DNA from 3 places in the Saccharopolyspora sp. 7B genome. Region 2 is predicted to be linked to each of the others. Evidence: riboswitches for the same ligand, from Rfam matches in the RefSeq annotation. Region 2 holds a riboswitch; each other region holds the start of a gene.
The links. A riboswitch is a leader RNA that binds a small molecule or an ion and turns the genes downstream of it on or off. The one in region 2 is predicted to bind thiamine pyrophosphate.
Positions count from the first base shown of each region.

Region 1: another riboswitch for thiamine pyrophosphate. It lies ahead of thiD (bifunctional hydroxymethylpyrimidine kinase/phosphomethylpyrimidine kinase); the one in region 2 lies ahead of thiC (phosphomethylpyrimidine synthase ThiC).
Region 3: another riboswitch for thiamine pyrophosphate. It lies ahead of LCD33_RS07180 (thiamine ABC transporter substrate binding subunit); the one in region 2 lies ahead of thiC (phosphomethylpyrimidine synthase ThiC).

Region 1 is NZ_JAIUKC010000194.1:2,242-12,122, forward strand. Features, by position in the region: gene LCD33_RS25450 (TenA family protein) at 1-626, opposite strand, end outside; gene thiD (bifunctional hydroxymethylpyrimidine kinase/phosphomethylpyrimidine kinase) at 646-1,479, opposite strand; TPP riboswitch at 1,473-1,568, opposite strand; gene LCD33_RS25460 (lipoyl domain-containing protein) at 1,601-1,873, opposite strand; gene LCD33_RS25465 (hypothetical protein) at 2,143-2,412, shown strand; gene LCD33_RS25470 (hypothetical protein) at 2,487-3,218, shown strand; gene LCD33_RS25475 (hypothetical protein) at 3,270-3,659, opposite strand; gene LCD33_RS25480 (hypothetical protein) at 3,824-4,039, shown strand; gene LCD33_RS25485 (AMP-binding protein) at 4,111-5,784, shown strand; gene orn (oligoribonuclease) at 5,842-6,480, shown strand; tRNA gene LCD33_RS25495 (tRNA-His) at 6,580-6,652, shown strand; gene LCD33_RS25500 (Ig-like domain-containing protein) at 6,920-8,062, opposite strand; tRNA gene LCD33_RS25505 (tRNA-Lys) at 8,411-8,483, shown strand; gene LCD33_RS25510 (hypothetical protein) at 8,691-8,912, opposite strand; gene LCD33_RS25515 (zinc-binding dehydrogenase) at 9,062-9,881, opposite strand, start outside.
Region 2 is NZ_JAIUKC010000158.1:4,274-14,154, forward strand. Features, by position in the region: gene LCD33_RS22625 (FUSC family protein) at 1-936, opposite strand, end outside; gene thiD (bifunctional hydroxymethylpyrimidine kinase/phosphomethylpyrimidine kinase) at 1,213-2,076, opposite strand; gene thiC (phosphomethylpyrimidine synthase ThiC) at 2,176-3,819, opposite strand; TPP riboswitch at 3,813-3,938, opposite strand; partial or broken gene LCD33_RS29655 (Uma2 family endonuclease) at 4,214-4,525, shown strand; gene LCD33_RS22645 (peptide deformylase) at 4,805-5,383, opposite strand; gene LCD33_RS22650 (DUF3263 domain-containing protein) at 5,754-6,056, shown strand; gene LCD33_RS22655 (LytR C-terminal domain-containing protein) at 6,056-6,709, shown strand; gene LCD33_RS22660 (AAA family ATPase) at 6,752-8,989, opposite strand; gene pssA (CDP-diacylglycerol--serine O-phosphatidyltransferase) at 9,072-9,881, opposite strand, start outside.
Region 3 is NZ_JAIUKC010000035.1:9,747-19,627, reverse strand. Features, by position in the region: gene LCD33_RS07205 (outer membrane lipoprotein carrier protein LolA) at 1-955, shown strand, start outside; gene LCD33_RS07200 (ABC transporter ATP-binding protein) at 955-1,932, shown strand; gene LCD33_RS07195 (ABC transporter permease) at 1,929-2,792, shown strand; gene LCD33_RS07190 (ABC transporter ATP-binding protein) at 2,889-3,926, opposite strand; gene LCD33_RS07185 (iron ABC transporter permease) at 3,926-5,524, opposite strand; gene LCD33_RS07180 (thiamine ABC transporter substrate binding subunit) at 5,521-6,567, opposite strand; TPP riboswitch at 6,614-6,724, opposite strand; gene LCD33_RS07175 (4a-hydroxytetrahydrobiopterin dehydratase) at 6,795-7,088, shown strand; gene LCD33_RS07170 (FAD-dependent oxidoreductase) at 7,094-8,062, opposite strand; gene LCD33_RS29335 (DUF6157 family protein) at 8,505-8,936, shown strand; gene LCD33_RS07160 (acetyltransferase) at 8,959-9,414, opposite strand; gene LCD33_RS07155 (NADPH-dependent oxidoreductase) at 9,813-9,881, shown strand, end outside.

The DNA of each region.
Region 1 (9,881 bases), on a different contig from region 2:
AACGCGGCCAGCATCCGCTCCCGCACCGGCTCGTCGGCGGCCGCGGCCGCCCGGTCGGTGAGCTCGCGGGCCGCCAGCACCGCTTCGGCGAACTCCTCGTCGGCGTAGGTCTCGATCCACCGCCGGTACGGGTGCGCCGACACGTCGCCGACGGCGGCGAGGATCTCACTGCCCACGTGCTGGTACACCCAGAAGCACGGCAGCACCGCCGCCAGCAGCACCGGGTAGGGGTCGACCAGCGCGCTCGCCCGCAGGAACGAGGTGTAGGCGGTGCACGACGGCGAGGTCGCCACCCCCGCCAGGTCGTCCGCGGAGAGCCCGAACTCCTCGACGTAGCCCGCGTGCAACCGGCGCTCCTCCACCAGCGCGCCCCGCGCGGCCCCCGCGAGGAACGCCGCGTCCGCCGGATCCTCGGACCGGGTCGCGGCCGCCGACAGCGCCTGCGCGAACGCGATCAGGTAGCGGGCGTCCTGCACGATGTAGAACGCGAACCGCTCCCGGTCGAGGGTGCCGTCGGTGAGCGCCGCGTTGAACGGGTGCGCCACCACGGCCCGCTGCAGCTCGGCGGTGCGTTCCCAGGCGCGGGCGCAGAAACCGCCCGCGGGCGGATCGGGCAACCTGCTCATGACCTTCGTCCCTCCGATCTCACCACCAGCGGTGGAAGTGATGCACGGGCCCGTGCCCGCGGCCCACGTCGAGGCGCTCCGCGGCCCGCAGCGCCCCGGTCAGGTAGTCCTTGCCATCCCGCACGGCGGTCGCCCAGTCGGGCCTGCGGGGACGCAGCGCCGCGATCGCCGCGGACAGCGTGCAGCCGGTGCCGTGGTCGTTCGCGGTGTCGATCCGCTCGCTGCGCAGCCACCGCACCTCGCCGTCGCCGCGGAACAGGTCGGCGCTGGCGGGTTCCGCGCGCAGGTGCCCGCCCTTGAGCAGCACCTGCTTCGCGCCCAGGTCGGCGAGCCGCTGCGCCTGCGCGGCCATCTCGGCCGAGCCGGTGATCTCCGGCTCGCCCAGCAGGTCCGCCGCTTCCGGCAGGTTCGGGGTGATCAGGTCGACGCGCGGCAGCAGCTCGTCGCGCAGCACCGCGACCGCTTCGTCGGCGAGCAGCCGGTGGCCGCTCTTCGCGACCATCACCGGGTCCAGCACCACGTGCGGCGGGGCGTAGCGGTCCAGCACGGCGACGACCGCGCGGATCACCTCGGCGTTCGCCAGCATCCCGATCTTCACCGCGTCCACCCGGACGTCGTCGAGCAGCGTCGTGAGCTGGGCGGTGACGAACTCCGGCGGCACCTCGCGGACCTCGGCGACACCGGTGGTGGTCTGCGCGACCAGCGCGGTCACCGCGGACATGCCGTAGGCGCCGTTCGCGGAGAAGGCCTTCAGGTCCGCTTGGATGCCGGCTCCGCCGCTGGGATCGGTCCCCGCGATCGAGAGCACGTTCGGGACCCGGTCGGATCCGGGCAGGGCAGCACGAGTGGTCACGTCGGTGACGTCCCTCCGCTAGCACGAACTAGGTCAGGTTCGACGGGTCTGCTCTCAGCCCGGCCGTCCGGGCACCCCGCGTCACTGGCCCCAACCTAGCAACGGGCGTCAAGCCGCGGACTCACTCGACGAGGCCGATGATCGCGCCCGCGGTGAACCGCTCCCCCGCCCTGCCCTGCCGCCACAGCGTTCCGCTCGCCGGGGCACGCACCGTGCGCGGGGCGCCGTCGGTCACCACCTCGGCCACCGGGGCTCCGCTGCGCACCCGGGCGCCGTCGGGTACCAGCCAGCGGGCGAGGGAACCGGGCTCCCGCGGATCGTCGTGCGGACGCGGGAAGTGCAGGTCCGTCACGGGGTGCGCCTCCGGGTTCCGCTCGCTCGACGCGCCCAGCATGGGCGGTGATCCTTCTCACCACAAGCGGGTTCCGCGCCCGGCGCCCTGGTTCGGGCGGCCCAGCACCGGGTCAGCGGCGAGTCGAGACCGCTCCGCCGAACAGCCGCTCTCACACGATCGGAGCAGCGCAACCGCCGGTCACTCCCGCCACGCGAATGCAACGTGCGCGCTGATCGTTCCGTCTAGAGTTCGAGATCCGGCCAGTGGACCGAAGCCGGACGAACTGCGCGCCCGCGGGTCGTCCTGACAGGTATGGGGGTGGGACGGCAATGTTCCCCGATCAAGAGCACGTGTGGTGGATCGTCGGAGCGGGCAAGCGGGTCCGGCACGCGATCACGGTGCGCCCGGGCGCCAGACCGGCCGGTGATCCGGTGCAGACCCTGTGCGATGCGACGATCAAGCTCCCGCACGAGACGTGGCCCGCCACCAAGGAACCGTCGAGCCGCCGCATCACGGAGCGTTGCGCGGAGTGCGAGCAGGCGGTCGACGAACAGCTCGCGCGTGACGGCGATCTCGTGGTCACCACCTGGGACGCCTAGGGCGAGGGAAGTCACACCGCTCAGGGCTGATCGCCTAGTGAGGCGACCCTGCGTGGCGGATTAAAGTTGACGCAATGGACACCACTGCCGACGCCCCCCAGACCGCCCGTTCCCGCCGCTCCGCCCGGCCGGATCCGGCGGAGGTATGGGCTCCGCTGGCCGGTCTCGCCGACGCCGCAGCGCAGGGCGGGACGTCCGGAGCCGTCGCCATCACCCGCGGGTTCGACCGCAACAGCAGGCTGCGCGCCAAGGCGCTGCGCGACCTGCTGGAGGAGCGCGGGGTGGCGGCCATCGAGATCACCCCGGCCGTGGGCAGCGAGCGGCTGCTCGCGGACAGCGAGATCACGTCGGTGGTGAACCTGATCGGCGCCGGTTCCTGGCAGCCGTACCGGCTGGCCGCGAAGCTGCGCGCCCCGCTGCTGGCGGTGCGCGGCGACGAGGAGGCCGGGCAGGACTCGCGGGACGTCATCGGCGTCACCGCCGCCGAGGACCGGCGCGACGTCGCCCTCTCGCACGTGGCGGTGCGCCCGGAGACCGAGGGCCAGGGCAGCCTGATCGTCACCGCCGACGGCGAGCCGATCTCGGTGCCCGGCGGTTCCGCGGTGGTCACCCTGCGGGAGCAGCGGCTGGAGGTCCGGCTCGCGGGCCCGGACTTCGCCGAGCAGACCTTCGCCGCCACCGAAGTGCGGGTGGAGACGGCTGACGCGCCGCACCGCCTGGTGCGCGACGAGCTGCCCATCGCCGACTTCGAGGGCGCGCTGACGTTCACCGCCGAGCCGGGCGCGCTGACGGTCCGCCCGGTCTGACCTGCCGCTTCCTCGCGCGGCCCCGGCGTCCGGGGCCGCGGGGAAGCGATGTCACAGCACCCGGTTCAGCAGCGCGACCAACGCCGCCAGCACCACGCCGACCAGCGCCAGCGCGAGCGGGGCGAGCGTGCCGGGGAACAGCGCGTTGGCGATCGTCCAGCCGAGCACGAACAGCGCCACCAGGCCCAGCAGCCCGATCATCGCGGTCATCAGCGGCCGGTGCCGCGGCAGCGCCCGCAGGTTCCCGCGGGCGACCGGCGTCATCCGCTGGAACGTGATCCACACCGGTAGCGCCACGAGCGCCACGACGAGCACGCCGAACAGCGAGTCGGCCCGGCTCGGCTCGTGCCCGAGGCCGAGCAGCAGGCCCAGCACGCCGACCGCGAGGACCAGCAGCACGCGGTGCAGGGTGCGCCACAGCATCCCGTCGTATCCAGCCATGATCGCAGTCTCCCAGCAGCGCTCACCCGGTGGTGGAACCCCGCGGGCACGAGCCGGTGGAATTCCAAGATTAATCAGGCGAACACCCGTCACGTCCGTGATCCTGAGTCGTCTTACCAGTGGAGGACGCACCGGACGAGCGTTCCCCCAGGGAGGGAGGCCACGTGGCTGACGACGAGAAGTGGCAGGTGAGCTGCCGCGATGTGGCGGGCAGGCGGCGGAACATGGCGGTGTACGTGAACCAGGGCAACGTCGTGGTCGTCGCTCCGCCCGGGGAGACGGCGGTGCTGGCACCATTGGAGGCGGGTCGCCTGCGGGCCGCGATCCGGGAGGCCGTGGTGGCCGCGGCGGCACCGGAACACACCATTTCGGACCGGTGAACCCTTCCCCCGCGTCGCCCCCCGAGGCATTATCTACCGATGAGTAGCTAAATCGGAGGAGACGCGTGGCGATGTGGCGACGGCCGGCGGGACGGACACGAGGCGAAGCGGCGAAGGCGGCCGTCCAGGCCGGGGCGGACCGGCTGGCCCCGACGCTGCAGACGCTGTGGCTGCTGATCAGGCAGGGCGTCGTCCGCCCGATGCGCCCGGACAAGCTGCTGCGCATCGTCTTCGCCTGGCGGCGCTGGGGCGTCACCCCCGCGCTCGGCTACGCCGTCGCCGCGATCCGGCATCCCGACCGGCCCGCCGTGATCGACGAGCGCGGCGCGCTGAGCTTCCTCGAACTGGAGCAGCGCACCACCCGCCTCGCCCGCGGGCTGCGCGCCCGCGGCATCCGGGACACCAGCCGGGTCGCGGTGCTGTGCCGCAACCACCACGGGCTCGTCGAGACCATCGTGGCCTGCGGCAAGATCGGCTCCGACGTGGTGCTGCTCAACACCGGCCTGCGCCCGCACCAGATGCGCACCGTGCTCGACGAGCAGCGGGCCGACCTGCTGATCGCCGACGTCGAATTCGTCGAGGCGCTGCCCGACCTGGAACTGGACGTGGTGCTCGCCTGGACCGAGGGCACCACTCGCAAGGCCACCCTGGAGCACCTCATCGGCAGCTCCGCCACCGGCACCCTCCCGCGCCGTCCCCGGCACGCGCGGGTCATCGTGCTCACCTCCGGCACCACCGGCACGCCGAAGGGCGCCCGCAGGCCCGCGCCGCCCGGGGTCGGGCCCGCCGCCACGATCATGTCGCGGATGCCGCTGCGCGCCGGTGAGCGGATCATGCTGGCGGCGCCGATCTTCCACACCTGGGGGCTCGCCGCGTTCCAGCTCGGCTCGGCCATCGGCGCCACCCTCGTGCTGCGCCGCAAGTTCGAACCGCAGCAGGCGCTCGCCGCCGTGCAGCGGCACCGCGCCACCGCGCTGTTCGTGGTTCCGGTGATGCTGCAGCGCATCCTGGACCTGCCGCGGGAGGCGATCGAGCCCTACGACACCTCCTCGCTGCGGATCGTGGCCGCCAGCGGTTCGGCGCTGCCCGCCGACCTCGCCACCCGGTTCCAGCGGGTGTTCGGCGAGGTCCTCTACAACTTCTACGGCTCCACCGAAGCGTCCTGGGTGAGCATCGCCACCCCGCGCGAACTCGCCGAAGCGCCCGGCACAGCGGGCCGCCCGCCGCGCGGCACCAGCGTGAAGATCCTCGACGAGCGGGGCGCGAAGGTGCCCGACGGCGAGACCGGGCGGATCTTCGTGCGCAACGACATGCTCTTCGAGGGCTACACCGGCGGCGGCGGCAAGGAGGTCCGGGACGGCATGCTCGCCACCGGTGACCTGGGCCGCATCGACGAGGCCGGCCGGCTGCAGGTGGTGGGGCGCGAGGACGACATGATCGTCTCGGGCGGCGAGAACGTGTACCCGAAGGAGACCGAGGACGCGATCGCCACCCTGCCGGAGGTCTCCGAGGTCGCCGTGATCGGCGTGGACGACGCCGAGTTCGGCCAGCGCCTCGCCGCGTACGTGGTGCTCGTCGACGGCGCCGAGCTGGACGCCGAGGCCGTGCGGGAACGGGTCCGGCCCGCGCTGCCCGGTTTCGCGCTGCCCCGCGACGTCGTCTTCCTGCCGGAACTGCCGCGCAACGCCACCGGCAAGGTCGTGCCCGCGCGGCTGCGCGAGGGTTCCGCCGATACCGAACGGTGATCTCCGCGGCGCCGGTGCGATCCCGGCGCCCGGTCGCACCGCGTTAGGCTCGGTGAGGTGAACGACCGTCTAGTGTGGATCGACTGTGAAATGACCGGTCTCGACCTGGGTTCGGACGCCCTGATCGAGATCGCCGCCCTGGTCACCGATGCCGACCTCAACATCCTCGGCGAGGGCGTGGACATCGTGATCCACGCCCCGGACGAGGCGCTGTCGGCGATGCCCGACGTGGTGCGGGAGATGCACGCGCGTTCCGGGCTGACCGAGGAGGTGCGGCGCTCCGCGGTCACCACGGCCGAGGCCGAACAACGCGTCCTGGACTACATCCGCGAGCACGTGCCGGACACCGTCTCGGCACCGCTGGCGGGCAACTCCATCGCCACCGACCGCGGGTTCATCGCCCGCGACATGCCCGCGCTGGACGCGCACCTGCACTACCGCATGGTGGACGTGTCCTCCATCAAGGAGCTGTGCAGGCGCTGGTTCCCGCGGATCTACTACGCGCAGCCGGAGAAGGGCCTCGCGCACCGCGCGCTCGCCGACGTGCGGGAGTCCATCAGGGAACTCGCGTACTACCGCCGGACGGCGTTCGTGGCCGAGCCGGGACCGACCACCGAGCAGGCCCAGGCCGTCGCCGCGGACCTGCTGGACGGGCGCGGCCCCGCGGGCACCGGCCGCAGCCCCGACCAGCGGTGATGCGCGGCCGGGAGCCCGGTCGCAGCCCGCTCCGCAGCGCACGCTAGGATATTCGTGTTGCTCCGGAAAGCCGAGAACACCGGCTGGCCGGAAGCTGCGGTGGGTGTAGCTCAGTAGGTAGAGCACTGGGTTGTGGTCCCAGGAGTCGCGGGTTCGAATCCCGTCACTCACCCCGCGGGAAAAGGGCCCCTCCGTTCGCGGAGCGGGCCTTTCGCATTGCAGGGGGCGGAAACCCGAGGCGGACCGCCGCCTTTTCCCGTCCGCGGCGAAGCCGATGAGCGGCGACCACGCACGCAACGGGACCACCCGCGGGTTCTCAGCGGGCCCCTCGCGAGGACGGCCTGTGGCGGAGAGCCACCTGCGCGCACGAGCCCGCAGCGAGGGGGCCGCTGAGATACCGCCACCCGCCCCGGAAAGCAGGACGAGCGACCACCGAGGATCACCGGTTCCCGGCGGTCCATTCGGCCCAGGGGACCTGCCAGTCGCCGAAGCCGTCCCAGGACCGCAGATTCGGCCCGCCGGAGTTCGTGATCTCCACGACGTCGCCCTTCTTGAGCAGGTCGTAGACCCACTTGGCGTTGGCGTCGCTCATGTTGATGCAGCCGTGGCTGACGTTGCTGCTGCCCTGCTGGGCGACCGACCACGGGGCCGCGTGCAGGAACTCACCGCCGTTGGAGATGCGCACCGCCCACTTCACCTCGGTGCGGTAGCCGCCGTCGTCGACGTCCAGGCCGTAGCTCGACGAGTCCATGATCTTCGTGGCGTGGTGCTCGGTGACCACGTGCACGCCGTTGTTCGACGGCCACGCCGGCTTGCCGAGCGACACCGGCATGGTGCGCCGGGTAGCCCCGTTGACCTCGACGGACATGGTGTGGCTGGAGCCGTCGGCGCGGAGCACGACGGCGTCGCCGATGGTGATGGTGGCGTTGCGGCTCTCCTCGCCCCAGGAGCCGTTGCCGAGGTCCTTGCCGTAGACGTCCGCGTTGATCGTGATCTTCGTGCCGGGCTTCCAGTACTCCTGGGGGCGCCAGTGCACCTCGCGGTCGTCGAACCAGTAGAAGGCGCCTTCCACGGCCGGTTCCGTCTGGATGCGGATGGCTTCTTCGGCCTTGGCCTTGTCCGGGGCGGGCGCGTTCTCGGAGAAGTAGAACGCGAGCGGCTGGCCGACGCCGACGGTCTCCCCGTCGAGCGGGTTCATCGACACGTAGGTCTGGTTCTCGGGATCGACGGTGCTGAACGTGGATTCCTGGACGACCGGGGCGCCTGCCGCGCCCTGCAGGGTGAGCTTCGCCGTGTAGGTCTTGCCGTAGCCGAGCGGCTCGGAGGCGGACCAGCTCGCGCCGTCCGGTGCGACGGTGTTCGCCACCGGCTTGCCGTCCTGGTTCACCAGTTCGGCGGCGGTGATCCGGCCGTCGACGGCGGTGGCCGTGACGGGCGCGGTCGGCGAGATCCGCTGGGCGCCGTTCGCCGGATCGAACCTGGCCGACGCGGGCGGCGGTGGCGGCGGGGCCGGGCTGCTCGCCCCGCCACCCGTGCACGACGCGAGGAGCATCCCCACCAACGCCACGACCACGGCCGGCACCGCACGAGACGACGCCCCCAGAACTCTCCCGACAGAGTTAAGACACAGCTTCATGCGTGACTGTCCGTTCGATCCGATCCCCACATCCGCCTGAGAACAGTGTGCATCAGCCCCCCGACCGTGTGGCCGACGACCAGCCCTGCACGAAGAGTCAACCGCGGATCTTCACCCGGGAGACGGACGACGACCCTCCTCGGTTGCTCGTCCAGCCACATCGGACCCCGCCGACCGGCTGAAACGCCACCGCGCACCCCGAACGGCACCCCCCGATTCACCCCCCGGAACGGGGTGCTAAAGTTTCTTTCGTCGCCAGGGAGACGGCAAGAACGAAAACCTGGTGAACACCAAGCGCCAATAGCTCAACTGGCAGAGCAGCTGACTCTTAATCAGCGGGTTCGGGGTTCGAGTCCCTGTTGGCGCACAGAAACCCCAGGTCACACGGCCTGGGGTTTTTCTTTTGCCCATCAAGCCGGCGGGAATCCCGCGCCTTTCCGCGATCGCGTCCAGCAGGGCGGAAGAATCCGGGGCCGGAGATCCGGCATCGGGCGGTCCCGTCCCCCGCGGGGAACGGGACCGGCCTCGTCGGTACTCCGCGGGTACGCGCCGCGCACCCGGGAACCGCCGCCGATCAGCGGACCGAGCCGACCATCTGCCCGTCCGGAGCGCACTCGGCGCCGCCGACGTCCGGCCGCGACACGACCTCGTCCAAGTGCTTGCTGCAGTTCTCGAACGTCCCGTACTCCCCGAGGACCTCGTTGTGCCAGGCGAGCGCGGTACCCGCGCCCATCAGGGAGGCACCGGCGCCGGTGGCGCAGAGGACCATCGCAGCCATGCTCTTGCGGAACCGCATCAACAACACCTTCTCCACGAGGATCACGTGCGAGCGGCGCTCTGCCGCTCTGCCGCCCGCGACCCTAGGAACCACCCGCGGCCGGTCTCGGGGCTCGTTCGGCCGGACGGGGGATCCCCTCACGGGAGCGCCGCCCCGGAGCTCGCGGTTCAGGGGATGAGCAGGACCCGGCCGAAGGCGCCGCGGCCCTCGATGTGGCGGTGCGCCTCGGCCGCTTCGGCGAGCGGGAACTCGCGGTCGACGACCACGGTCAGCTCGCCCGCGGCGACCCGGGCGATGAGGCGTTCGATCAGCGCGCGGGTGCGGGCGGGGTCGTGCGCCATCTCGCCGCCGAAGTAGACGCCGTTGAGCGAGGCGCTCTTGAACATCAGCGGATCCAGCCGCGGCGGGTTCGGCTCCCGCCCGGCCTGGCCGACCCAGCTGATCCGGCCCCGGTAGGCCAGCGCGGCCACGCTGCTCTCCAAGGTGCGGCCGCCGACCGGATCCACCACCAGGTCGACGCCGCGGCCATCGGTGAGCTCGGCGACCCGGGCTGCGACGTCCTCCTCCCGGTAGTTGATCGCGTGGTGCAGGCCGTGCTCGCCGAGCCGCGCCAGCTTCTCCGCACTGGAGGCGGTGCCGAGCACCGTGGCGCCCGCCGCCGCGGCCAGCTGCACCGCGGCCAGGCCGACACCACCCGCCGCGGCCTGCACCAGCACCACCTCGCCCGCGCGCAACCGGCCGAACTCGAACAGGCAGTCGTCGGCGGTGCCGAACTCGACGGGGATGCCCGCGGCCAGCCGCGGATCCAGGTCGTCCGGGACCCGGTAGGCGTTGTGCTCCGGCACCGCGGCCAGCTCGGCGTGCGAACCGTGCGGCATGAACGCCACCGCCCGCTGCCCCTCGCGCAGGCCGGTGACGCCCTCGCCGACCGCGGCGACCGTGCCCGCGGCCTGGTAGCCGACGACGTGCGGCGTGGTCTCCGGCGGC
Region 2 (9,881 bases):
CTGCACGACGGCGCCGCGGATCCGGTCGAGCCCTTCGTTCATGCCGCGCACCGCTTCGGGCAGGTCCTGCCTGCCGCCCGCGGCGACGACGGCCTGCGCCGGGTCGACGCGGGCCATCGCGGGCAGCCCGGTGCAGGCGCGGGAGCGCACCGCGCGGGCGAGTTCGGCGGCGACCAGGTCCGCTTCGACGACGATGCGGTGCAGCCGTTCCGCTTCGATCCGGTCGGCCCGCTGGGCTTGGGCGAGCAGCGTTTCACGGGCGGCGCGGAACCGGGCCGCCCCGGCGAGGACCTGCCCGAGCCAGGTGCTCGACCCGTCGGCGCGCCAGGCGCTCGCGGCGATCTCCAGCACGCCCGGCCCGGGTTCGAGCAGGGTCCGGGCCACGGCGTGCCGGGTGGCGCGGGTCGGATCGCCGATGCCGATGAGCACCCGCAGCACCAGGGCGAACACCGCACCCGCCCCGGTGGACAGGAACAGCATCCAGGCGGGTTCGCCGGATCCGATGCCGGTGGTGGTGGACACGAGGGTGGCCGCGGCGAAGGTCTGGCCGCTGACCCGGTACTGCTCGCCGAGGGCGGGCAGCATGCCGGAGCCGAACACGACGGCCGCCACCAGCAGCCCGGCCAGCACCGGAATCTCGCGGAGCAGCGGCCCCACCGCCACGACCAGCACCAGCGCCGGTCCGAACCAGGAGAACCGGTGCAGGTCGGAGCGCAGCGATTGCCCGCCCGCGGCGACCAGCGCGAACACCGCGGTGAGCCCGCCGATGAGCGCGGGGGTGCGCAGGTCCAGCAGCCAGCCGACGGCGGTGGCGACCACCGCGGTGACCAGCACCGCCATCGCGTACTGGCGTCGTCGGAGGTCGGGGGCGCCGGCCTCGGTGTTGAGCCCGGCGAGGAGCCGGTCCTTCATGGTCGTCCACCCGGGTGCTGCCACGGCGGCGCTTCGCTCCTGACGTTCTCGTTGCCTGTGCGGGACGGGCGCAGCGCACGCGGCGCCGTCGCTCGGGAGCGCGGCGGGGGCTGCGAGCCTCACGCTCTATGTCGACGTGACCCGCCTTGTGAGTTACCCGCGCGGGCGAAAATCACCCGATTCGGTATCTCAAGCCCGTTCGTGGCGTGTCCGCTGGGCCGTTCGCGGCCGCGGGTGCCGCGGGCGGCTGCTCCGACGGCGACGGTACCCAGCGCGCTCCGGCGGCCGGGGACGCCCCGCTCACAACGAGCGCGGGCTCACCCGCCAGAACGTCGACACCGGCCCGACGCCGGCGCCGAGGGGGTAGGCGTGCTCCACGCTGCGCGTCACGAACCGCTTGCCCGCGGCGACCGCGTCCGGCATCGACGCGCCCTTCGCCAGCGCCGCGGTGATCGCGGAGGCGAACACGTCGCCCGCCCCGTGCGTGTGCACCGTCGAGTAGCGCGGCCCGGGCAGCTGGATCGCGTCGGTGCCGTCGAACAGCAGGTCCACGCACTCCGGGTCGTCCAGCAGGTGCCCGCTCTTGATCAGCACCCAGTCCGGTCCGAAGTCGTGCACGGCCTTCGCCGCGTCCAGCAGGTCGTCCCGGCTGCGCGCGTCGATGCCGGTGAGCAGCCGCACCTCGTCCAGGTTCGGCGTCACCAGCGTCGCCCGCGGGAAGGCCTCGTCGCGCAGCGCGTCCAGCGCGTCCGGGCGCAGCAGCGGTTCTCCGCTGCGGGAAGCGGCGACCGGGTCCACGACGAACGGGGTGCGCCGGCCGCGGCCGATGCCGTGCTCGTCGCAGGCGGCGAGCACCGCTTCGATGGTCGCGGCCGAGGACAGCACCCCGGTCTTCGCCGCGTCCACCCCGATGTCGGTGGCGACGGCGCCGATCTGCGCGGCGACCGTCTCCGGCGGGATCTCCACCAGCCCGGTGACGCCGACGGTGTTCTGCACGGTCACCGCGGTCACGGCCGTCATGCCGTGCACCCCGCAGGAGAAGAACGCCCGCAGGTCGGCGTGCATCCCCGCGCTGCCGCCCGAGTCCGACCCGGCGATGGTCAGCGCCGTCGGCGGGGCCGTGTCGTGCGCGGGTCGTCGCAGGTGGCCGGGTGTCTCGTGCATCCGGCCCATGCTACGACCCCGTCCCGCCGTCGATCCGGCCCGTGCGGAACCTGCCGATGCGAAACACCGGAGCGCCGCCCACCGCGTCCGTCATCCCGATCAGCTCACGATGGGGAGGTAGACCTCGCCGCCGGAACCGGTGAACTCCTCGGACTTCTCCCGCATGCCTTCCTCGATCGCCTCGACGCTGGTGAGGCCGTGCTCCTTGGCGTAGTCGCGGACGTCCTGGGTGATCTTCATGGAGCAGAACTTCGGCCCGCACATCGAGCAGAAGTGCGCGGTCTTCGCGGGTTCTGCGGGCAGCGTCTGGTCGTGGTACGCCTTCGCGGTGTCCGGGTCGAGCGCCAGGTTGAACTGGTCGGTCCAGCGGAACTCGAAGCGGGCCCGGGACAGCGCGTCGTCCCACTCCTGCGCCCGCGGGTGCCCCTTGGCGAGGTCACCGGCGTGCGCGGCGATCTTGTAGGTGATCACGCCGGTCTTCACGTCGTCCCGGTCCGGCAGCCCGAGGTGCTCCTTGGGCGTGACGTAGCAGAGCATCGCGGTCCCGGCCTGCGCGATCATCGCCGCGCCGATGCCGGAGGTGATGTGGTCGTAGGCGGGCGCGATGTCCGTGGTGAGCGGGCCGAGGGTGTAGAACGGCGCCTCGTCGCACAGCTCCTCCTCCAGCCGCACGTTCTCCGCGATCTTGTGCATCGGCACGTGCCCGGGACCTTCGATCATCACCTGCACGTCGTGCGCCCGGGCGATCCCGGTGAGCTCGCCGAGGGTCTCCAGCTCGGCGAACTGGGCGCGGTCGTTGGCGTCGGCGATGGAGCCGGGCCGCAGCCCGTCGCCGAGCGAGAAGGTGACGTCGTACTCGCGGAGGATCTCGCACAGCTCGGAGAAGTGCTCGTACAGGAAGCTCTCCCGGTGGTGCGCCAGGCACCAGGCGGCCATGATCGAACCGCCGCGGGAGACGATCCCGGTGACGCGCTGCGCGGTCAGCGGCACGTACCGCAGCAGCACCCCGGCGTGCACGGTCATGTAGTCCACGCCCTGCTCGCACTGCTCGACCACGGTGTCCCGGTAGATCTCCCAGGTGAGCTTCGCCGGGTCGCCGTTCACCTTCTCCAGCGCCTGGTAGATCGGCACCGTGCCGACCGGCACCGGCGAGTTGCGCAGGATGCGCTCGCGGGTCTCGTGGATCCGCTTGCCGGTGGACAGGTCCATGATCGTGTCGGCGCCCCAGCGAGTGGCCCACACCATCTTCTCGACCTCTTCGGGCACCGAGGAGGTCACCGCGGAGTTCCCGATGTTCGCGTTCACCTTCACCAGGAACTTCTTCCCGATGATCATCGGTTCGCTCTCGGGGTGGCGGTGGCTGGCGGGCAGCACCGCGCGGCCGCGGGCGATCTCGTCGCGGACGAACTCGGCGGGCAGGTCCTCGCGGGCGGCGACGAACTCCATCTCGCGGGTGATCACCCCGGCCTTGGCGGCGGCCAGCTGGGTGGGGTGCTCGCGGTGCCAGCCGTCGCGGGTGCGGGGCAGGCCCGCGTGCACGTCGATGGTGGCGGCGTCGTCGGTGTAGGGCCCGGAGGTGTCGTAGACGTCGAGGTGCTCGCCGTTGCTGAGCTCGATGCGGCGGGCGGGCACCCGCAGGTCGCCGACCTCGCGGTGCACCTTGCGGGACCCGCTGATCGGTCCGGTGGTCACACCAGGGGAATCGGAGTCCACAGAGGACGGTTCAGGACGCACGTCGGCCACGGCCGTTCACTCCCTACGCCGGCATTATCCGGTCAGGTTCGGGCGGTCGGCGGCCCCGGATCGGATGATCCAGCCGCCCTCTCAGCCCGCTTCCGGTGCGAGCTCCCGCGATCAGTTGTCGGCGCCGAGGCTAGCCCCGTGATGCCGCCCTGCCAAGTCCCGGTTCGTGCCGGTGACGGCGAAGCTGATCGACACTAGGCTGTCTAGCAGGGAAAACGAAACCTTGTCAGACCGGGAGGATGCGGTGCGTGACAACACCGGCACAGGAGGTGACCGCGCTGCGAGTGCTGCCCCGGTGCTCCAGGAATCGTCCTGGGAGACGTTCGTCGAGGTCTGGAACGGCCTCGATCTTCCCGAAGGTTGGCGCGCGGAGATCATCGAAGAGAGGATCGTGATGTCCCCGCCGCCGGACCAGAACCACGACCTCATCGGCAGCCGCGTGAACAAGGCGTTGGTGCGGGCGTTGCCCGACGATTGGGAGGTCCTGCAGACCCAGGGCATCGCCCTGCCGTCGAGCTCGCGGATCGTGGTGCCCGATCTCCTCGTCGTGCTCCGCGAGCGGATGACTCCAGCGGTCGTGCTCCCGGGGGAGGACGCGCTGCTCTCGGTCGAGATCACCTCGAAGAGCAATGCCGACACCGACCGGACGACCAAGCTCCGTGCGTACGCCCAGGCCGGCATCCCGTTCTACTTGCTCATCGACCGCTTCGCGCCGCGTTGGCCCACGATCACCCTGTTCTCCGAGCCGGACGGCGAGAGGCCTACCGCGAATCGCACTCGGTCCCGTTCGGCAAACCGCTCGACCTGCCCGCCCCGTTCACCGTCACCCTGGAAACCGAGGCCTTCCCCCGCTGACCGGCCCCACCCGACCCGACCTCGCGCGACGGGTTCGCGACTCTTTCCTGTCAGCGGCGAAGCCGCTGAGCTGACGACCACCCGATCAACCGGACCACCCGCCACCCACCCCCTGCGGAACGGGAGGAGCTCAATCCTCCTCAGCGAACGGATCGCCTTCGACCGCCGGGTCCCAGGAGAGGCCGGGGACTCCCCAGCCGTTGCGCTTGACGGCCTTCTTCGCGGCCCGCGCGTTCCGCCCGACGAGCCGGGTCAGGTAGAGGTGCCCGTCCAGGTGGTCGGTCTCGTGCTGCAGGCAGCGGGCGAAGAACCCGGTGCCCTCCACCTCGACCGGCGCGCCGTCCACGTCGAAGCCGGTGACCTTCGCCCAGCTCGCCCGGCCGGTGGGGAACGCTTCGCCGGGGACGGACAGGCAGCCCTCCCAGTCGTCCTCGGGGTCGGGCATGGTCTGCGGGATCTCGCTGGTCTCCAGCACCGGGTTGACCACGACGCCGCGGTGCCGGACCCCCTCGTCGTCGGGGCAGTCGTAGACGAAGACCCGCAGGTCCACGCCGATCTGGGTGGCCGCCAGCCCGGCGCCGTTCGCGGCGGTGTTCGTCTCGAACATGTCCTCGACGAGGGTGCGCAGCGCGTCGTCGAACCGCTCGACGGGGCGCGTGGGGTGGTGCAGCACCGGGTCGCCCACGATGCGGATCGGGTGAACAGCCATGCGGCGGAGGGTATCGGTTGCCGTCTCCGGACCGCCTCGGGAGTGGCTGCGCTCGGCTGGGCGCCGCCCGTCGGAGTGATCTTCGCCGAGGTGCCCGCGGATCTCCGCGGAGGGCGTGTTGGCCGCGCACGGCGGGCGGGCGCGCGTGATGTAATGGGCCCGGAATCACACCCGTGTGATTCGGCGAACGCGGGGATCCCCGGATCGCGACGCGAGGAGCCAGATGGACGCCGCCCAGATGCTGACCGTGCACGAGATAGCCCGGCAGTGCGAGGAACTGGCGCGTACCGAGGGTCGCGCGGCGGTGGGCGAACCCGCGTCCGGCAGGCACCTGCGGACGGTCGACCCGCCCACCGAGCCGCTGCCGCGCATCCCCCCCGATGAGTCCACTTCGGACGCTCCGGAGCCCGCGGCGGGGCAGGAGCTCGGCGACCGCGAGCTGAGCATCCTCGCGTTCGAGCGGCAGTGGTGGAAGGGCGCCGGCGGCAAGGAACGGGCCATCCGCGAGCTGTTCGACATGTCCGGCACCCGGTACCACCAGGTGCTGAACGATCTGCTGGACGATCCGGCGGCCGTCCGGGCCGATCCGATGCTGATCAAACGTTTGCGCAAGGTGCGGGCGAGTCGGCAGCGCGCCCGGCAGGCCCGCCGACTGGGAATCGAGTGGCACTGATGACTTCCGGGGAACCCCCGACCAGCCCGTCCGCCGCGAAGATCGGCGGTATCGCCCTCATCGGCGCGGGCGCGCTATCGGCCGTGATCGGCCTGACGACGCTGGTCTCCGGCGGGTCCGACGACGACGCGGCCGCGCCGCCGGTGGACCAGCAGCAGACCTCGGCGCCGCTGCCGCCGCTGCCGCCCGCCCCGACGAGTGCCGCGCAGCCGCCCACCTCGTCGGCCGCCGAACCGCCGCCCGCCGCGGAGGAGCCGCCGCAGACGCCCGACCCGGAACCGCAGGTGCCGCCCGCGAACCAGCCGCGCCCGGACTCGCCGGGGTCGGACTCGACCGGGTCGGACCACGCGCGGCAGCGGATCGTGGTGCGGGTCTACAACAACAGCACCATCAAGGGCTTGGCGCACCGGGCCGCGGACGAGTTCCGCGGCGCCGGCTACGAGGTGCCGGAGGTCGGCAACTACTCGCAGGGCGTCATCCCCACCACCACGGTGTACTACCGGCCGGGCACGCCGGAGGAGGCGCAGGCGAAGGAGATCGCCGCCGCGTTCCAGGCCCGCGCCGAACCGCGCTTCGACGGCCTCGCCCCCGCGAGCCCCGGCGTCATAGCGATCATCACGAACGACTACCAGGGCATGCCGAAGGGCAAGTAGCGCGCGGAGCACGGCCCGCCCGCCCCGGCGGGCCGTGCCGCGTCAGCCGCGGCGCTCGGCGTAGGCCGCCAGGGACGCCAGCTGAGCCGGGTCCAGCGAGGGGCGCACGGCGCGGCGGGCGGCCGCCAGGTGCGCGGCCGTCACCTCGGTGGCGCTGAGCGATTCGCGCATCGCGCTCAGCGCCGATTCCCGCACCAGCGCCGCGCAGTCCGCCGCCGAGTAGCCGTCCAGCTCCGCCGCCACCGCCGCCAGGTCCACATCGGACGCCAGCGGCGTGTTCCGCGCCGCGGCGCGCAGGATCTCCGCCCGCGCCGCCCCGTCCGGCGGCGGCACGTGCACCAGCCGCTCCAGCCTGCCGGGCCGCAGCAGCGCCGGGTCGATCAGCTCCGGGCGGTTGGTGGCGCCGAGCACCACGACCTCCCGCATCGGCTCCACCCCGTCGAGTTCGGTGAGCAGCGCCGCCACCACCCGGTCGCCCACCCCGGAGTCGCCGGACTGGCCGCGGCGCGGTGCCAGCGCGTCCACCTCGTCGAGGAAGACCAGGGCGGGTGCCGCGTTCTTGGCCCGCAGGAACAGTTCCCGCACGGCCCGCTCGGATTCGCCGACGAACTTGTCCATCAGCTCGGCGCCCTTGACCGACAGCACGTTGAGCCGCCCGCTGCCGGCGAGCGCCCGCACCAGGAAGGTCTTGCCGCAGCCCGGCGGCCCGTACAGCAGCACGCCGCGCGGCGGTTCCACGCCGAGCCGGGTGAACGAGTCCGGGTAGCGCAGCGGCCACAGCACCGCCTCGGTCAGCGACTGCTTCACCTCGACCATGTCGCCCACGTCGTCCAGGGTGAGCCCGCCGGTGCGCAGATCGTCCGATGTGGACATCGACAGCGGCCGGACGGAGGACAGGGCGGCGACGAGGTCCTGCTGCGCGAGGGCCGGTTCGCCGTCCGCGCCACCGCGGTGGCGCAGCGCCGCCCGCACCGCTGATTCGCGGCACAGCGCCAGCAGGTCGGCGACGACGAAGCCGGGGGTCCGCGCGGCGAGCTCGCCGAGCTCCACGTCGGGGGCCAGCGGCGTGCCGCGCAGCAGCACTCGCAGCAGCTGCACCCGGGTCGCCGCGTCCGGCAGCCCGATGGTCAGTTCCCGGTCCACCCGGCCGGTTTCGCGCAGCCGCGGGTCCAGGGACTGCGGCTGGGCGCTGGTCACCACGACGGCGAGCCGCCCGGTGCGCATCGCGGCGTCCAGCGCGTCGAGCGCGACCGTCGCCAGCGGCGGCGGTTCGGCGGCGGGCAGCAGGCCGTCGGCGTCGGTGAGCAGCAGCACGCAGTCGCGGCCACCCGCGGCGATGCCGGTGGCGCGGTCCAGCGAGCTCTGCAGGCGCTGGGCGGCGGAACGGGATTCGAGGGCGGCGACGCTGGGCGCGGTGACCTCGACGAGTTCGGCGCCGACCGCGGCCGCCACCGACCGCGCCAGGGTGGCCTTGCCCGCCCCGGGCGGTCCGCTGAGCAGCACGCCGAGCCGGTCGCCGCCGCCGAGCCTGCGCAGCAGCTCCGGTTCCTCGAAGTGCAGCCGGAGCCATTCGGAGAGCCGGGCGGCGGTCTCCTGCGCGCCCGCGAGGTCGCTGACGGGCAGCGCGGGCTCGGGTTCCGGCGCGGCGGCGGGCGCGACGGCGGCTGCGGCGGGGGCCGGGGCGGCGTCGAGCCGGGCGGGAGGCGCGTCCGCGCTCGGCGTCGAGCCGCGCCAGGTGACCACCGTGGACGGCTGCACGGTGACGGGGCCGTCCGGGTCGGTGGCCGCGATCGTGATCAGCTCGGTCGTCCAGGTCATCCCGATCGAGGCGGACAGCCTGCTGCGCACCTGCCCGGCGTTGGCCGCCGTGGACGGAGCCAGGTCCTGCGGCAGCAGCGACACGGTGTCACCGGCCCGGAAGACCTTCCCGGTCAGCGCCAGCCGGATCACCTCCGGCGGTGCGGTCGCGGTGGCCAGCCGGGACCCGGCGACGGTGACGCCGCGCGCGGGCTCGGCGCGCACCGGGGCGACCCCGACCTCGGCGCCTTCGGCCAGCCCCAGGTTCGTCAGCGCCACGTCGTCCACCAGCACCACGCCCGCCGGGGCGCCCCGGTCCGCCGCGGCGGCGGGCACCACGGTCACCCGGGTCCCGGTGAGGGCCACCGCGTCCCACTGGCGCAGGCCCAGCGCGTCCAGCACTTCGGGGTGCAGCCGCACCACCCCGCGCCTGGTGTCGGCGGCGGACGGGGACAACCGGACGGTCAACGTCAACGAAGCCACACGCCGACAGTACGGCCCGCTCCTGGCGCCCCGTCGGTGCGCGGCACCGCGCACGACCGCGGCCGGATTCGAGGACGGGCGGTCAGCGGGTGTTCTGGTTGCCCCGGTTGCGGCGCAGGCCGAGGCGGCGCCAGCTCAGGCGCGGCCCCTCGGGGCCGCCGGCGCGGCTGCGGCGCATCCGCTGCCGGGCTCCGGCGAGCGCGCGCCGCGGGTGCGGCTGCTGCCGGCCGAGCCGCCGCTGGGTGCGCCTGCGGATGGCGCGCCGTTCGCGAGGAGCCGCCGCCCACGCCTCGGGGTGCGCGGCCAGCCAGCGGTGCCGGTACACGGCGTACGGGATGTGCGCCAGGTACACCACGAGCGCCACCGCGAGCGAGATCAGCGGGAACACGATGACCGCGGCGGCCAGCACGGCCACCAGCACCAGCAGCGGGGCGACCAGCCGTGCGGGAACCTTCGCGGTCTTCAGCGACAGCGTCGGCACCCGGCTCACCGCCAGCGCGGCGACCGCGACCATCCACACCATCACCACCGGCTGCTGCGCCCACCAGCCCGGGTAGCCGAAGTGGGCGGTGAGCACGAGCGGCAGCAGCGCCAGCAACCCGGCCGCGGGGGCCGGGACGCCGACGAAGAACTCCTTGCTGAACGCGGGCTGCTCGGTGTCGTCGAGCAGCGTGTTGAACCGCGCCAGCCGCAGGATCATGCACACCGCGAAGATCAGCGCGGCGATCCAGCCCGCCCGGTTGTCCTGCAGCTGCCACGCGTACAGCGTCAGCGCCGGGGCCACGCCGAACGACATCGCGTCGGACAGCGAGTCCAGTTCGGCGCCCATCCGCGTGGTGGCGTCCAGCAACCGGGCGATCCGGCCGTCCAGCCCGTCGAGCACCGCCGCCAC
Region 3 (9,881 bases), on a different contig from region 2:
GCGGGTGGACAACGCGCTCGGCCTCCCGGCGCTGCCCGGCGTCGACGGCGGCGCCGGCTCGATGTTGGGCGACGGGACCAGCACGCTCCGGGTGTGGAACGACGGGCAGGGGCACAAGCGCGCCGCGCTGCCCTCGTCCTCCGGCGAGGTGACCGTCGTCGACGACGGGACCGCGCTGTGGAAGTGGGACTCGGAATCCCGCACCGCGACCCGGGCCACCAAGCCCGCGAACGCGGGGGACGAGGATGCTCGCGGCCCGCTCGGCCACGGCCGCGGTGCGGCGGACCAGGACCCGGCGGCGCTCTCCCGGAGCATCGTCGAACAGCTGCGGCAGACCAGCGACGTCGCCGTGGACGGCACCGCGACCGTCGCGGGCCGGGACGCCTACGAGCTCGTGCTGACACCGAAGCCGACCGAGCGCACCGTGCTGCGGGAGGTCCGGCTGGCGGTGGACGCGGAGACCCGCTCGCCGCTGGAGGTCACCGTGCTGACCAACGGCTCGGACGAACCGGCGCTGCGCGCCGGGTTCTCCGAACTGGACCTGTCCCAGCCGGACCCGGCGATGTTCCGCTTCACCCCACCGGCCGGCACGAAGGTCGAAGAGGCCCCGGCCGGGGATCGGCACCGCCGGGAAGCCCGGCCGGAGGGCCGTCCGGAGCACGCCGGGCAGCACCCGACCGTCGTCGGCGACGGCTGGGACACGGTGCTCGTCGCGCACCTGCCGCAGCAGCCGGAGCGGGCCGAGTCGCCGCGCGGCGAGGACGGGCAGCGCGGTGGTGAGCGGGCGAACCCGCAGGCGCTGGCGCAGCAGCTGGGCAAGCCGGTCAGCGGACCGTGGGGCGACGGCTGGCTGATCAGCACGAAGGTCGGGTCCGCCCTGGTCACCTCCGACGGCCGCGTCGCGGCCGGTGCGGTTCCCGAGCAGGTGCTCACCACCGCGGTCGGGACTCCGTGATGACCGGAGTGGCCGAACAGGCCGAGCAGGCGGGGGCGGCCCCCCCCCCCCCCCCCGCGGTCGAGGTGTACGCCGCGCGGACCTCCGGCCTGCGCAAGACCTACGGCGACACCGTGGCCGTCGCGGGCATCGACCTCGCCGTTCCCCGCGGCGCGGTGGTCGGGGTGCTGGGGCCGAACGGATCCGGCAAGACCACCACGATCCGGATGCTGCTGGGCTTGATCAGGCCCACGGCGGGCTCGGTCGAACTGCTGGGTCGCGCGCTGCCGGACGAAGCTGACCGGGTGCTGCCCCGCGTCGGGGCGCTCGTCGAGGGACCGGGCTTCCACCCGTTCCTGTCCGGCCGGGAGAACCTGCTGCGGTGCGCCGCGATGGAGCCCGACCTGGCGGGTGCCGACATCCGGGCGGCGGTGGACGGAGCGCTGCACCGCGTCGGGCTGACGGCCGCCGCGGGCCGCCGGTTCCGCGGCTACTCGCTGGGCATGAAGCAACGGCTGGGGTTGGCCGCGGCCCTGCTGGTGCCGCGGGAACTGGTGGTGCTCGACGAGCCCACCAACGGGCTGGACCCGGCGGGCACCAGGGAGATCCGCCAGATCATCGCCGAGCTGCACGCCGTCGGCACGACCGTGCTGGTGTCCTCGCACCTGCTGTCCGAGGTGGAGGCGACCTGCACTCACGTGGCGGTGCTGCACCGGGGCACGCTGGTCGCGCAAGGCGAGCTGGCGAGCCTGCTGGAATCGGGCGGACCGCACCTGATGATCTCCACCCCGGACCTCGATGCCGGGCTGGACGCGCTGCGGGACAGCGGGATCTCCGCCCGGGCGGAGCAGGGCGCGCTGCGCGTGGAGCTGTCCGAAGTGGACGCTCCAGAAGTGGTGGCGACGCTGGTCCGCGCCGAAGTCGGGGTGCACGAGGCACGACGCGGACGTGCGGGCCTGGAAGACCTGTTCGCCCGGCTCACCGAGGAGGAATCATGACCGCCACCGCACCGGCCGAGGTGGCCGAGGCGCCGAAGGCGCGCCGCTCAGCACCGCTGGGGCGGGTGCTGTTCGCGGAGTTCCGCTGGGTGCTGCGGCGACCGCGGAACCTGCTCGCACTGCTGATGCTGGCGGGGCTGCCAGTGCTGATCGGCGTGGGCATCGCGTTGACCGGCGGGCCCGGTGGTGGTGGCGGGCCGTCGGTGTTGAGCGCGGTCGCGGGCAACGGGCTGGTGCTGCCGGTGGCGAGCATCGTGCTGGCGCAGACGATGCTGCTGCCGCTGGTGGTGGCGATGGTCGCGGCGGACGCGATCGCGGGCGAGGCTTCGCACGGCACGCTGCGAGGGCTGCTGATCGCGCCGATCGGCCGGGTCCGCTTGGTGGGGGTGAAAGCGGCGGGCGTGCTGCTGATGGTGCTGCTGTCGGTGCTCGTGCTGGCGGTCAGCGGCCTGCTCACCGGTTTGATCATCGTCGGCGGTGACGGCCTGGTGACGTTGTCCGGCACCACGCTGTCGATCGGGGCGGCGCTGGTGCGCATCCTGCTGGCGGTGCTGTGGTGCGCGGCGCAGATGGCTGCGGTCGGGGCGGTGGCATTGGCGCTGTCCTCGTTGACCGAGCACCCGCTGGTGGTGATGACCGGGACGATGGCGGGGCTGATCGTGTTCGGCGTGCTGGGGACCGTGCCTTCGCTGGAGTGGATGCGTCCGCTGCTGATCACCACCGACTGGTCGGCCGTGATCGACGTGCTGCGGGATCCGATCTTCACGGACACGTTGTCCACGGGACTGCTGCGCGCAGGGTGCTACCTGGCCATCGGCCTCTCGGCGACGGTGCTGCGCATGGTCACCCGGGACGTCTGACCCGGGCGGGGCCGGCACGGTGGGTCCACGACCGGGGACCACCGCGCCGGTGCGCGTACCCCATCGGGCGCGCGAGGCCGGGGCGACCCGGCTCGGTCAGTCGCCACCGACGAGCGCGACGCCGTCGGGGTCGAGGCGCAGTCCGACCTCGTCGCCGACCGCGGGGGCGTCGGCGATGTGCGCGACGGCCTCCACCTGACCGAGTTCCGGTACGGCGACCGCGAGCCGGACGTGGTCGTGCCGGTGCACCCGTTCCCGCACCTCCCCCAGCGGGCCCGTCGCACCGGGATTTCCGGGCCGGGTGCCCCGGGCGCGAACTCCGGCGGCGCGCAGCCCGAGCCGCGCCGGACCGTCCTTCGCGGTCACGTCGACGGTGCCCAGCGCGCACGTCGCCACGCCGTCGCGGACCTCCGCGGGCAGGAACGTGGTGCAGCCGAGGAACGCGGCCACCTCCTCGTCCGCCGGGTGCCGCCACAACAGGTCGGGAGTGTCGGCTTGCAAGATCGTGCCGCGGGACATCACGGCGACCCGGTCGGCGAGGGTGAACGCCTCGTCGTGGTCGTGCGTGACGACGAGTGCGGTCGAGTCGCCGCGGCCGAGCAGCGCCGCCAGGTCCACCGCGAGCCGTTCCCGCAGCATCCGGTCCAGCGCGGAGAGCGGTTCGTCCAGCAGCAGGAGCTCCGGATCGGCGGCGAGCGCGCGGGCCAGCGCGACCCGCTGCGCCTCGCCTCCGGACAGGTCGGTGACCCGGCGGTCCTCGTAGCCGGCCAGCCCGACCAGCTCCAGCAGCTCGGCGACGCGCGCCGTTCGCTCCGCACCGCCGACGCCGCGCATCCGCGGCCCGAACGCCACGTTGCCCGCCACGTTCCGGTGCGGGAACAGCTGCCCGTCCTGGAAGACCAGCCCGAACCGGCGGTGGTGCACCGGCACCGAGGCGAGGTCCCGCCCGTTCCACCGCACCTCGCCCGCGGTGGGCCGTTCGAGCCCGGCGACCGCTCGCAGCAGGGTCGACTTCCCGCAGCCGGACGGTCCGAGCAGCGCCAGCACTTCGCCGTCCAGCACGGAGAGCCGCACGTCGCGCACCACCGTGGTGCCGCCGAAGCGGACGGTGAGCCCTTGCACTTCCAGCCCCATCAGAAGTCCTCCACGGCGTCGGTGCCCACCCGCAGCCGCTCGATGAGCACCACGCCGAGCACGGTGACGACCATCAGCAGCGCGCAGGCGGCGTAGGCGAGTTGCGAGTTGAGTTCGCCCGGCCTGCCGAGCAGCCGCGCAATGGCCACCGGCAGCGTCGGCGCATCGGGCCTGGCGAGGAAGCTGGTGGCGCCGAACTCCCCGAGCGCCACGACGAACCCGAACCCGGCGGCGGCCAGCACGGAACGCACCGCGAGCGGGAAGTCGATCTCGCGCCGCACCCGCCACGGCCCGGCGCCGAGCGTCGCCGCGGCCTGCCGCAGCCGGTCGTCGATGGCCCGCAGCACCGGCAGCACGGTGCGGATCACCAGCGGTGTCACCACCAGGGCCTGCGCGAACGGCACGAGCAGCGGCGAGGTGCGCAGCTCGCCGGGCAGCGAGCCGAGCGTGATCAGGTAGCCGAAGCCGACCGTCACCGCGGACACCCCCAGCGGCAGCATCAGCGCGAGGTCGAGGCTCTCCGCGACGAACCTGCGGCGCACGGCGACGAGCACGAACGAGGCGAGCAGCCCGAGCAGCAGCGCCATCCAGGTGGCGTCGACCGCGGTGCGCACCGAGTTCAGCGCGGCTTCGAGCCCGGTGACCTCCAGGGTCCCGGGCTGCCCGGTGCCCAGCAGCGCGCGGTAGCCCGCGAGCCCCCACCCGTCCCTGGTGGACACCGACCGCGCCAGCAGGGAGACGATCGGCGCGAGCAGCCCGCACAGCACCGCACCGGCGAGCCCGACGATCCACCACTCGGCGCCTTGCGGCGGCCGGGCGGTGGTCGCGGGCGCGCGCAGCCGCAGCGCGGTCTCCCGACGGCGGCGCGCGATGGTGGCCACGAGCAGGGCGGCGACGACGGCGACCAGCTGCAGCAGGGACAGCGCCGCGGCGCCGGGCAGGTCCAGCAGCTGCACGGTGCGCAGGTAGATCTCCGTCTCCAGGGTGCGCAGCCGACCGCCGCCGAGCACCAGCACCACCCCGAAGCTGGTGGCGCTGAACAGGAACACGACGGCCGCCGCCGATCCGAGCGCGGGCAGCAGCGCGGGCAGCGTCACCGAGGTGAAGGTGCGCAGCCGCCCGGCTCCCAGCGATCGGGCGGCGTCCTCCATCCGCCGGTCCAGGTGCCCCCACAACCCGCTGACGGTGCGCGCGACGACGGCGACGTTGAAGAACGCGTTGGCCAGCACGATCGGCAGCACTCCCCCGTCGGCGCCGAACAACGCGCGGAAGGCCATGCCCACGACGATCGTCGGCAGCACGAACGGCACGGTCACCGCGACCCGCAGCAGCCCTGTGCCGGGCAGGACGAGCCTGGCGAGCACGTAGGCGAGCGGCAGCCCGCAGAGCAGCGCGACCGCGGTGGACGCGGCGGCCTGCCCGAGGGTGAAGCCGACGAGCCGCCAAGTGGCCGGCTCGGCGAGCACCGCTCCGACGTCGCCGCGCACGCCCAGCCCGATGATCGCCGCGACGGGCCAGGCGAAGAAGACCCCGAGGAAGCCGAGGACGACCGCCGCGGCCAGCGCCACCGGAACCCGGCGGCGGAGTTCGCCGGTCATCCCCGGACCAGCGTCCGCCACTGCTCGACCCACCGGTCCCGGTTGTTCTCCACCTCGTCGGCGGGCAGTTCCGCGGGCCGCGACGGCAGCGGCGCGCTGGCCGCCCAGCCTTCGGGCAGCGGCACCCCGTCGACCGCGGGGTACACGTACATCTGGTCGGCGACCTGACCTTGGAACTCGGGCGAGAGCAGGAAGTCCACCACTTCCCGCGCCGCCTGCGGGTCCTTCGCGCCGGTGAGCACGCCCGCGTACTCGACCTGCCGGTAGCAGGTGTCGAGCAGGGCCTTGGTGCGCGGCGCACCGTTCTCGTCGACCTCGGCGGCGGGCGAGGACGCGTAGGACAGCACGATCGGTCGCGGCCCCTGGCCGGTGGAACCGGAGAAGTCCTGGTTGTAGGCCTCTTCCCAGCCGGAGGACAGCCGCACGCCGTTGGCGTCGAGGGCGCGCCAGTAGTCCTGCCAACCGGGCTCGCCGAAGGCGTCGATGGTGCCGAGCAGGAACGCCAATCCAGGGGAGGACGTCGTCGGGTCCGGCATCGAGGTCAGGTCCCGGTAGCGGGGATCGGTGAGGTCGCGCAGCGTCGTCGGCTCCGGCAGCCGGTGCGCGGCGAACCAGGCGGTGTCGATGTTGAGGCACACGTCGGCGACGTCGACGGCGGTGAGCCGGTTCTGCTGGTCCTGGGCGTAGCGCTGCGGTCCGCGGTCGGCGGCGGCGGGCCGGTACGGGGCGAACACGTCGGCGCGCAGCGCGCGGGAGGCGAAGGTGGAGTCCACGCCGTAGGCGACGTCGCCGAGCGGTGCCGCCTTGGACAGCGCCAACTTGTTGGTCAGCTCTCCGGCGTCACCGCTGTTGCGGATCTCCAGGTGGATGCCGCTGCGCTTCTCGAAGTCGGCGAGCAGCGCCGGGTCGGCGACGAACGAGTCGTGCGCGACGAGGGTGACGGTGCGCGCCGCGGTGTCATCGCCGGAGCTCCCGATGAGCGAACATCCGGTGGTGAGCGCGGCGGCGGCGAGTGCCGCGGCCCAGCGCAGTAAGGGGTTCAACGGTCCTCCCGAGTAGCACACCGGTCTCGGCCACGCGTGCGAACTCGAGCTGATCGCGACACCTCCCTGCGCCGGCATGATCCGGTTCAGGTGCGGACGGTCGAGGGGATGCGCCCCTCCTCTCAGCCCAGCGCGCTGGACTCCCGTGGCGACCGGCAGTCTACGTGCCGCCACCGAGCCGGGGGTCGACGGTCGCGTTCCGGCCGTCCGACGACCACCATGTGGGCATGACCGAACTGCTGAACGACACCCAGGTCGCCGAATCGCTGTCCCGGCTACCGGAGTGGGCCCAGGACGGCACCACGATCGTGCGGAGCGTGGAGTTCGCGAGCTTCCCGCAGGCCATCCAGGCGGTGAACCGGGTCGCGGAGATCGCGGAGAGCGAGAACCACCACCCGGATCTGGACATCCGCTGGCGCACCGTCGTGTTCGCCCTCTCGACGCATTCGGCGGGTGGCCTCACCGCGAAGGACTTCACGCTGGCGGAGGAGATCGACGGGGTGGTCGACGCGTTGACGTGAGCCGGTCAGCGCACCGGTCGGCCGAGGACGAGCCCGGCGGCTTCGGCGGCGCAGCCCCAGGACAGCGACACCCCGCAGCCGGAGTGCCCGTAGTCGTGCACGACGGTGGCGCCGCCGAACCGTTCGGTTTCGAGCCGCACGGCGTCGCGCCCGGGGCGCAGTCCGACGGTCTCGCCGAGGACTTCGGCGCCGGCGAGCAGCGGTTCGACCTGCGCGCAGCGGCGCAGCACGGCGGCGCTGTCGTCGCGGTCGTGTGCGCGGGACCAGTCGTGCTCGCCCGCGACGCCGCCGAGCACGACTTGGTCGCCGTGCGGGACGTACGAGGTGAACTCGGGTCCGGCGCCGACTTCGACGAAGTACTCGCTGATGCCGGGGTTGCGGACGAGGACGTGCTGCCCCCGCACGGGCCGCACGCCGGGGTCGCCGACGAGCTCGTGCGCGCCGACCCCGGTGCAGTTGACGATGCGGTCCGCTTCGGCCGCGGCGTCGGCCAGCGAGGACACCGGGCTGATCAGCAGTTCGCCGCCGGCGGCGAGCAGTCTCCCGGTGAGGTGTTCGAGGTAGCGCGGCATGTCGATCAGCGGGAGCGTCGCCCGGTAGCCGCTGCGGAACCCGGCGGGCAGCTCGTCCGGGGTGCAGCGGCGCAGGTCGGGCAGCAGCAGCGCTTCGGGCGGCAGCTGGTCGCCGAGGTCGACGCGGGCGGCCATCCGCCCGGTGGCGAGGTGCACTCCGCTGGTGTCGTCGGCGGCCAGTTCGACCAGCGCGCGGTAGGTGTCGGCGACCCACCGGCGCACCCGGTCGGCGGGTTGCAGCAGCGCCGGCCCCCAGATCGCGCCGGCGACGGCGGAGGTGGTGTCGGCGGGTGGCTCGTCGGTGCGCACGCGCACCGGCACGCCGGATTCGGCGAGGATCACGGCGGTGCTGAGCCCGATCACCCCGGCTCCGATGACCAGGACGGTCCCGTTGGCGGCCATTTCGGCACGCTAGCAGCGTTGCCCGCCGCGCACGGCCTGCTCGGGGCGGGTTTCGCGGCCGCTCGGCGCGGTCCTAGTCCTCGACGATGGTGATCGTGCCGGTGCCGCCGCAGTTGCTGCACCCCTTGCCGTTGCAGTCTCCGCAGATCAAGGTGATGTGCTGCATGCGCACAACGTAAATCGCCTGGTCATGGCGTGCGACTCAGCTGTGCCGGGGTGCGCCGCCCGCAGTTCGCGGCGGGCCGCGCTGCGCTACCGACCCCGCACGCCTTTCACTCGGACGTGCCCGAGCGGGGTGCGGCGGCGGGTCGGGGAATCGCGTTCGCCGGGTGTTCGTCATCGATCGGGGGTCAGCCGATCGCGGTCCGAGGCAAGGAGCACCGGAATCGAGGAACGGCCGCTTCCCCATCCGCCGTCGGTCCCCCGGCGTACCGTTCCGGGCGTGGAACGGGTCGATCGCACGAACACGTTTATCGAGGTGGCCGAGGACTGCCCGGTCACCACCGCGACGGTGCCCCCGCTGAACGCAGAGGCGCCGTCGGTGGCAGCGCGCACCTACCGGCTGATCGCCGAGCACCCGTACGAGTTCACGTCCGGTGACGTCATCTTCACCGTCTTCGCGGACCGCGCCGCCATCCCGGACGAGGAGCGGGCGGACGCCCGCCGGGAGTTCTTCGCGCGGAGCAGGGCCTGCCTGCGCTCCTCGCCGCTGGGCAAGCGCTACGGCTGGGGCATCCACGCAGACGCCCGCGGCCGCCTGGCCCTGTACGCCGTGGACGGCCCGGAGTACGCGGAGTTCACCTCGGGCCGGCGCACCGGCGAGTCAGGCGAACCGATCACCTGCACCAAGGCGCTGCGCAGCACCCGAGCCTGAACCCGGGGCGACGAGCGGCCGGTCACCGCGCCCGCCCGTCGCGGGACATCCGCAGCAGCGGGTACGGACGCCCCGCATCGTCGAGCTCGCTGCGGCCGGTGACGGTGAACCCGTGCCGGAGGTAGAACCCGACGGCCTGCTCGTTCTGCTCGTTGACGTCCACGGACGTCACCCCGAGCTCGGCCACCGCGTGCGCGAGGAGGGCTCGGCCCACTCCTCGCCCGCGGTGCGCCGCGTCGACGAACAGCATCTCCAGGCTCGTCCCGGACGTGCCCGCGAAACCGACCGGCGCACCGCCGAGTTCGGCGACGCTGAGCCGCACCTGCGGGAAGTGCCCGACGGGCAGGCGTTCCTCGATCTCCGCACGGTGCCGCGGATCGAGGAACGCGTGGGTGGCATCGACGGCGCTGCGCCAGATCCGCACGAGTTCCGGGTGCTCCTCGGGCCCCGTCGAGTCGCGGATCCTCGGCTCAGCCACGACGACCTGCGCGATCCAGCGGAGTTCGCCCGAATTCCGGTCCGGAGGACCACGTGCCCGGGAGCGCGTGGCCGCCGGCGACCTGCTTGATCCAGCGGACTCGGTGCGATGCCAGGAAGACGCGCACGTCAGCGATGTCCTCCCCAGCCGTTCGCATCCGATGCGGTCTCGTCGTTCGGTTCGCAGCGGAGCGGGCAAGTCGATCCGGCCCCGCGACGTCCGTGGACCTTAGCCGTGCGGCGAGCGTGTTGTCGCCCACGTTCGCCCGGCTCGCGCCGGACCAGCACCCGCCCGTCGTGTGCGCGAGGTCATGCGCCCCGGTCCGCGGAGCCGGGAATGCCGCCGGTGCGCGGCGAGTTGGAATAACCGAATCCGATTCGGAAAGAAGGACCGTGAGCATGCCGAAGCACGATGCACTCCTGCGCGCCCGCTACGGGGATCAGCCCGCTCCCGCCACGATCTTGTGG